Regions from separate parts of the Pauljensenia sp. C0170B4 genome, predicted to be linked through region 2. Evidence: riboswitches for the same ligand, from Rfam matches in the RefSeq annotation. Region 2 holds a riboswitch; the other holds the start of a gene.

Region 1 (3,407 bases), on a different contig from region 2:
GAGATCAACGAGTACATGGAGCACCGAGCCCGCACCGTGATCGAAGCGGCTGCACAGATGTATGAGTGCGACTACGAGATCGTGCGCATGGGAGAGGCCATCTCCCTGGATTCCGATCCGGACCTGATGGACCGAATCGCTGAAGCTGGCGAGTTGGTGGGCGTACGCGCCAATGACCCGAAGTGGGTGGAAATGACCGCTTCCGAAGACTACGCATTCATGATGAAGCGAGTCCAGGACAACGGCGGAAAGGCCTCATTGCTGCTGATCTTCACTCCGTCGAAAGGCGGCCTGCACTCCGTCGAGTTCACGGTGGATGAAGCTGTCCTGCCCAAAGGAGTGCGCGTCATCAGCGCAGCCGCCATCGCGGAAATGCCAGTCGCACACTAACTGAGTTCACATCGTTATGTCGCCGAGTGGTCGCATGCATGCGACCACTCGGCGCACACCACGTATCAGAAGCGGTGGACTGGATTAGGCCGGAGTGCCTGTGAATCATTACCCTTAGGACTATGGAACATGATTCGACAGTGCCCCCCTCGACAATCGACAAGCTTGTCATCACCCTTTCCTGCCCGGACCAGCCAGGAATTGTTCACGCAGCCTCCGGCATCATGAGCGACATCGGCGGCAACATCATTCAGTCGCAGCAATTCGGTGACCCGGATACCGGCCTGTTCTTCATGCGAATGGAAGCTGAATCACCTGTTGGTCGAGGTCCTGTCGAAGAAGGCCTGACACGAATCGCCGACAAGTTCAACGCCTCCTGGCGCGTCGACCAGTTGGGGCGACCGCTTCGCACCGTCATTATGGTTTCGCGCGAAGGGCACTGTCTCACGGACCTGCTCTATCGGCAGCGCTCTCAAGGTCTGCCTATCGAAGTGGTTGCAGTTGTCGGTAACCACCCTGACCTCGCGCCGGTCGCACAGTTCTACGGCGTCCCCTTTCTCAGTATTCCGGTCACCAAGGATTCAAAAGTGCGCGCCGAGGCAGAACTTCTTGACCTCATCAAGTCCGAGCAGGTTGAATTGGTTGTCCTGGCCCGCTATATGCAGATCCTGTCTGATTCGGTATGCCGTGAAATGGCCGGACGCGTCATCAATATTCACCACTCATTCCTGCCTTCGTTCAAAGGCGCGCGCCCATACGCCCAGGCTCACGAACGAGGCGTCAAACTCATCGGCGCAACCGCGCACTACGTTACAGCCGACCTGGACGAAGGGCCGATCATCGAGCAGGATGTCACGCGAGTTACGCACGCCGATTCCACCCGCGACATGGTGGAGCTGGGGCAGGATGTTGAACGCCGAGTCCTCGCGCAGGCAGTGCGTTGGCATGCCGAACGCCGTGTCCTGATGAACGGCAACCGAACCGTTGTGTTCTCACGCTAGTGTCCGCACTGGCGGTTTCCGCAGCGGAACACAGTTGATAAGATGAATCTGTCGCAACTGGCGAACAGGTGGGATGACCACCGGGGAGCGAAAAAGGGTTGTCGCGGTCGCCCGCCTGGGCCACGCAACCGAGCGAGGTACGGCTGGGGCCGCCCTCGCCACTAGTGAAAGCCAGACAAGCGAATTGAAAACTGGAGCAGCAATGAGTGATTCTCTCAACTCCCATACGTTGGCCGAACTCGATCCTGACATCGCAAAGGTGCTGGATGATGAGCTGAACCGTCAACGTGCCACCCTTGAAATGATCGCGTCGGAAAACTTTGTCCCGCGTGCAGTCCTGCAGGCTCAGGGATCAGTTCTGACCAACAAGTACGCCGAAGGATACCCGGGACGCCGCTACTACGGCGGGTGCGAGGCAGTGGACGTTGCTGAAAGTCTCGCAATTGAACGCGCCAAGAAAGTGTTCGGTGCCGATTTCGTCAACGTGCAGCCACACTCAGGCGCGCAGGCCAATGCCGCCGCGCTCATGGCGATGGCAAAACCGGGGGACACGATTTTGGGTCTGTCCTTGGCTCACGGCGGCCACCTGACACACGGAATGCGCATCAACTTTTCCGGCAAGATGTACCACGCCACCGCATACGAAGTTGACCGCACAACAATGCGTATCGAGCCTGATCAGGTGCGTGAAGTGGCGATGCGTGAGCGTCCCCGTGTGATCATTGCCGGCTGGTCGGCCTACCCTCGTCACCTTGACTTTGCTGCTTTCCGCAGCATTGCCGACGAGGTTGGCGCTGCGCTGTGGGTTGACATGGCGCACTTTGCCGGCCTCGTTGCAGCCGGACTGCACCCAAGCCCACTGCCCCACGCCGACGTGGTGACCACGACGGTCCACAAGACACTGGGGGGTCCCCGCTCCGGCATGATCTTGTCCGCGCGCGGCGAGCAGTGGGGCAAGAAGCTGAATTCTGCTGTGTTCCCAGGTCAGCAGGGTGGCCCGCTGATGCATGTGGTGGCAGCGAAGGCTGTCGCAATGAAAGTGGCTCAGACCCCGGAGTTCAAGGATCGTCAGGTCAGAACTCTTGCCGGCGCGCAGAAACTTGCGGAGCGTCTGGGACGCGACGATGCGAAGAAGGTCGGCATCAAGCTGGTCACCGGCGGCACAGATGTGCACCTGGTGCTCGTTGACCTGGTTGATTCAGCTCTTGACGGCAAGCAGGCTGAGGATCTGCTGCACGAAGTCGGCATCACGGTCAATCGCAATGCTGTGCCGTTTGACCCGCGCCCACCGGCAGTCACATCCGGTCTGCGTATCGGAACGCCGGCGCTGGCTACGCGCGGTTTTGGCGATGAGGAGTTCACCGAAGTTGCCGACATCATCGCGACCGCATTGGTTCAGGCGGCCTCCAAGGAAACAGTGGATATGGAGGGTCTGCAGGCGCGCGTGCGTGCACTGACCGATGCCTTCCCGTTGTACGACGGGCTGCAGCAGTGAGAGCGCCGTGGGAAGGTGCCGCACAGGTACTGGATGGGAAAGCCACCGCTACTGCAATAAAGGGCGAGCTTGCTGAACGCGTCTCACGGCTGCGCGAAGCCGGTGTTCATGCAGGGCTGGGAACAATCCTGGTGGGTGAAGATCCCGGGTCAGTGACCTATGTTGCCGGCAAACACCGTGACTGTGCGGAGGTTGGTCTCGAGTCGATTCGCATTGACTTGCCCGAGTCGGCCTCTCAGGCTGATATCGAGCAGGCTGTCGACCAGCTCAACGCTGATCCTGCCTGCACGGGTTTCATTGTGCAGCTTCCGCTACCCGCCGGGGTCGATTCCCAGGCCGTGTTGGAGCGCATCGATCCGGATAAGGACGCTGACGGCCTGCATCCGATGAACTTGGGCCGCCTGGTACTGCGCGCGGCGGGTGACATCACCTCGCCCCTTCCGTGTACGCCGCGCGCCGTCATTGAGCTGTTGGAACGCTACGGCGTGGAACTCAACGGCGCGGATGTGTGCGTAGTTGGC
Region 2 (3,407 bases):
CCATGTGTGGGCGCGGATGCGAGACGATGAAGAACGATGACGCACTCACCTGACTCTTCCCCATCGCAGCGCCCTGACAGGCAGCGCGCAGAAGCGGACCTGTCCGCTGATGAGATCCCAACCGAGGTGGTTGGCGCGTGGCTTGAGGAGGAAGACCGTGAAGCAGGTGAGTCGCTGATTTTTGGGCCGGCTCACGATGAGGCAGACAGTGATGATGAACCCGAATTGGATAATTCGGAAAAAGAAACTGAACGCCTCGACCTTGACGGAGCCGATGAGACAGATGCCAAGGCGCCCTCGCCAATTCGAGTGGCCCCGGCACCTCAGGTGCACGACGAGGAACCTCACACCACTCGCACCGCCGTGCGGCGACGCACGATCCGCATCGCACTGCCTGACGGGTGGGCACGCTCCGGCCTGGCCGGCATTGAGGCGGCCCTGATCGGATGGGCGTTCATGATGGTCGTGACGCTGGTGGGGTACTGGTTCGTCTCGCAGAACCCCTGGCTGGCGTCGACCAGCTGGGACGATGCTCGGGCAGTCGGTGGTGACCTCTGGGCTGCGACGCTGGGAGCGCCGATCACGGTGGGGCAGAGCGACATCCTCGCCATTCCGACACTGCTCGGAGCGCTGCTGATCATCATTTTGCGTGTTCTTCTGCTGCCGGGACGGGATTTTCCTGCCGCCGCGCAGTGGATGGCTGTCCCCACGTTTGCAGTCACGGCGCTCATTACAGCTGGAGCGTCCTCGGCTCACATCAACGTGTGGCGCGCACTGCTCGGTGCGCTCGTCATTCCGCTTCTGGCAGCGACCTGGGCGGTAGTTGCTGCTCGACACACGTGGACATGGCCCACGATTTCATCTGAACGGCGCGAATCGTTGACATGGCTGTGGTCAGGGCTGCGCCTTGGTCGCGTTGCCGTGGCACTGACAGTGCTGTTCAGCCTGATCATGAGCGCCGTGTCAATCCTTGTTTCTCTCCAGCGTATCTCCGGTATCCACGAACTGCTCTTTGCTTCGACCAAGGACACGGTCATCATCAACATTGTCCAGGCCCTGTTTGCTCCGTCGATCATGGCATGCGCACTGGCGTGGATCGCGGGGCCTGGTTTCTACGTGGGTGCCGACGCCCTCCATTCAGCGGCGAACGCACCTGTTGCGCCGATTCCGGCGATCCCGATTCTTGCGGCCGTCCCACAGACAGCTCCGGGCCACTGGGTGGCCTGGGCGTTGGTGGGAGTGGGAATCCTGCTGGGCGCATGGGCGGCGTGGCGGCATCGTATGACGCACCTGTGGAAACAGGCGGCTGCGATGGGAGTGGCCACCGTGATCACTGCGCTCGTCATCGCAGCGTGGCTTGTCTCGTCGCGCATGTCGTTGGGGTCGACCCGTCTGAGCGTCGTTGGCCCGCGCGTGTGGTGGAGTGTGCTGTTCGTCGTACTGGAAGTGTGCATGGTCGCACTCGCGGTGTCCCTGGCAGCACATCCGACCACGATCGCGTGGGTGCGCCGAGCGGCCGCAGCTTTGACGGCGTGGACGAAGGCGCGTATTGCCGCATGGAAGAAGAATCGCGCCCAGTCATCGACGAGGGAGACGCCCCTTCCAGCTCCTGACCTGAATGAAGCCGGCGAAGAGACGCCGGAGGAAGAGGAAACGGCGCTGGAAGAAGAGGTGACCGAAGAACTGCCCGCTCCTCCGCGTGCTCCGGATGCCCGCATGGAAGCACTCAAAGCCAGCGCTGCGCCCACGGAACCCATCGCCGTGTCAGACAATACTGACAACAGTGACGAAGATCTGAAAGATCACAGCTAGTCGCATATCCAGCGCCGCCCTCGTACACTAAAAGAGGCCGCAACTGGCGAGGGTGGAGGACCACCGGGAAGCGGCTGAAGCAGCCTCGCACGGCGCCGCCCGCCTGGGCGCTGAGGACCGACCTTGAACCCCTTTGGAGGAAGAATTGTCAGTCCGTTTGGATAACCTCGAACCCGTTGATGTCCGCCCGATCCGCAGAGCACTGATCTCCGTTTACGACAAGACCGGCCTGGTTGACCTGGCTCGCGCACTCGCTGATGCTGGCGTCGAAATCGTGTCCACCGGTTCAACTGCACAAAAAATCCGTGACGCGAAGATTCCTGTGACGCCCGTGGAAGACGTGACTGGTTTCCCCGAGGTGCTGGAAGGTCGCGTCAAGACGCTGCATCCGAAGATCCATGCCGGCATTCTCGCTGATCAGCGCAAAGCCGATCACCGCCAGCAGCTCGAAGACCTGGGGATCGCAGCATTCGACCTGGTGGTATGCAATCTGTATCCGTTTGAGGACACGGTTGACTCGGGCGCAGGATTCGACGAATGTGTTGAGCAGATCGACATCGGCGGCCCGTCGATGGTGCGCGCTGCTGCGAAGAATCACCCCTCTGTTGCCATTGCTACCAACCCGGAGCAATATGACGCGGTGATCGACGCTGCACGTTCTGAGGGATTCACTCTGGAGGAGCGTCGCGAACTGGCAGCGGCCGCATTCCGTCACACAGCAAATTACGACGCCGCCATCGCTGACTGGTTCGAAGACGAACTGGATGCTGATCTTGATGTTGACGAGTCGGCTGAAGCCGATGACGTTGATGACGCACAGTGGCCACCGGTTCTCGTATCCGCTTTCGAACGCCTCCACGCCTTGCGTTACGGCGAAAATCCGCATCAGGATGCCGCCGTATACGGCGACATCGTCGAGCTGATGGGCGAGGGTGAAGTTGACGTTGAGTTTGACGAGCCAGGCGATGAACAGGACGGCGACGACACGACCCAGGACCTGCTGCCTGGCATCGCGAACGCGCGCCAACTGCATGGCAAAGCGATGAGCTACAACAACTACACCGATGGTGACGCAGCACTGCGTGCAGCATTTGACCATGACGAGCCGTGCGTGGCCATCATCAAGCACGCGAACCCGTGTGGGATCGCCATTGGCGCAGATGTGGCGGAAGCACACCGCAAGGCGCATGCATGCGATCCTGTGTCAGCATTCGGTGGAGTGATCGCAGTCAACCGTGAGGTCAGCGTCGAACTGGCAAGGCAGATCAAACCGATCTTTACCGAGGTCGTCCTGGCGCCCTCCTACGCCGAAGGCGCACTGGAAGTACTGGAAACGAAGAAGAACCTGCGAATTCTGCAGGTAGTGCCACCGGTACGCGGAGCCCTGGAGTTCAAGCAGATTTCCGGGGGACTGCTGGTGCAGGAACGCGACGACATTGACGCTGACGGTGACGATCCGGCGAACTGGACTTTGGCGGCAGGCGAGCCGGCCGATGAGGCAACACTGCGGGACCTAGAGTTCGCGTGGCGCACCGTGCGAGCCGTGCGGTCGAACTCAATCCTGCTGGTTCACGACGGTGCAAGCGTCGGGGTTG

What was found. A riboswitch is a leader RNA that binds a small molecule or an ion and turns the genes downstream of it on or off. The one in region 2 is predicted to bind ZMP and ZTP.
Region 1: another riboswitch for ZMP and ZTP. It lies ahead of glyA (serine hydroxymethyltransferase); the one in region 2 lies ahead of AC1EJ1_RS08535 (bifunctional phosphoribosylaminoimidazolecarboxamide formyltransferase/inosine monophosphate cyclohydrolase).

What each region holds. Positions count from the first base shown of each region.
Region 1 is NZ_JBWPVS010000011.1:2,625-6,031, reverse strand. Features, by position in the region: gene AC1EJ1_RS10230 (amidohydrolase) at 1-390, shown strand, start outside; gene purU (formyltetrahydrofolate deformylase) at 513-1,391, shown strand; ZMP/ZTP riboswitch at 1,435-1,519, shown strand; gene glyA (serine hydroxymethyltransferase) at 1,594-2,886, shown strand; gene AC1EJ1_RS10215 (bifunctional methylenetetrahydrofolate dehydrogenase/methenyltetrahydrofolate cyclohydrolase) at 2,883-3,407, shown strand, end outside.
Region 2 is NZ_JBWPVS010000006.1:19,167-22,573, forward strand. Features, by position in the region: gene AC1EJ1_RS08530 (cell division protein PerM) at 37-1,812, shown strand; ZMP/ZTP riboswitch at 1,842-1,928, shown strand; gene AC1EJ1_RS08535 (bifunctional phosphoribosylaminoimidazolecarboxamide formyltransferase/inosine monophosphate cyclohydrolase) at 1,958-3,407, shown strand, end outside.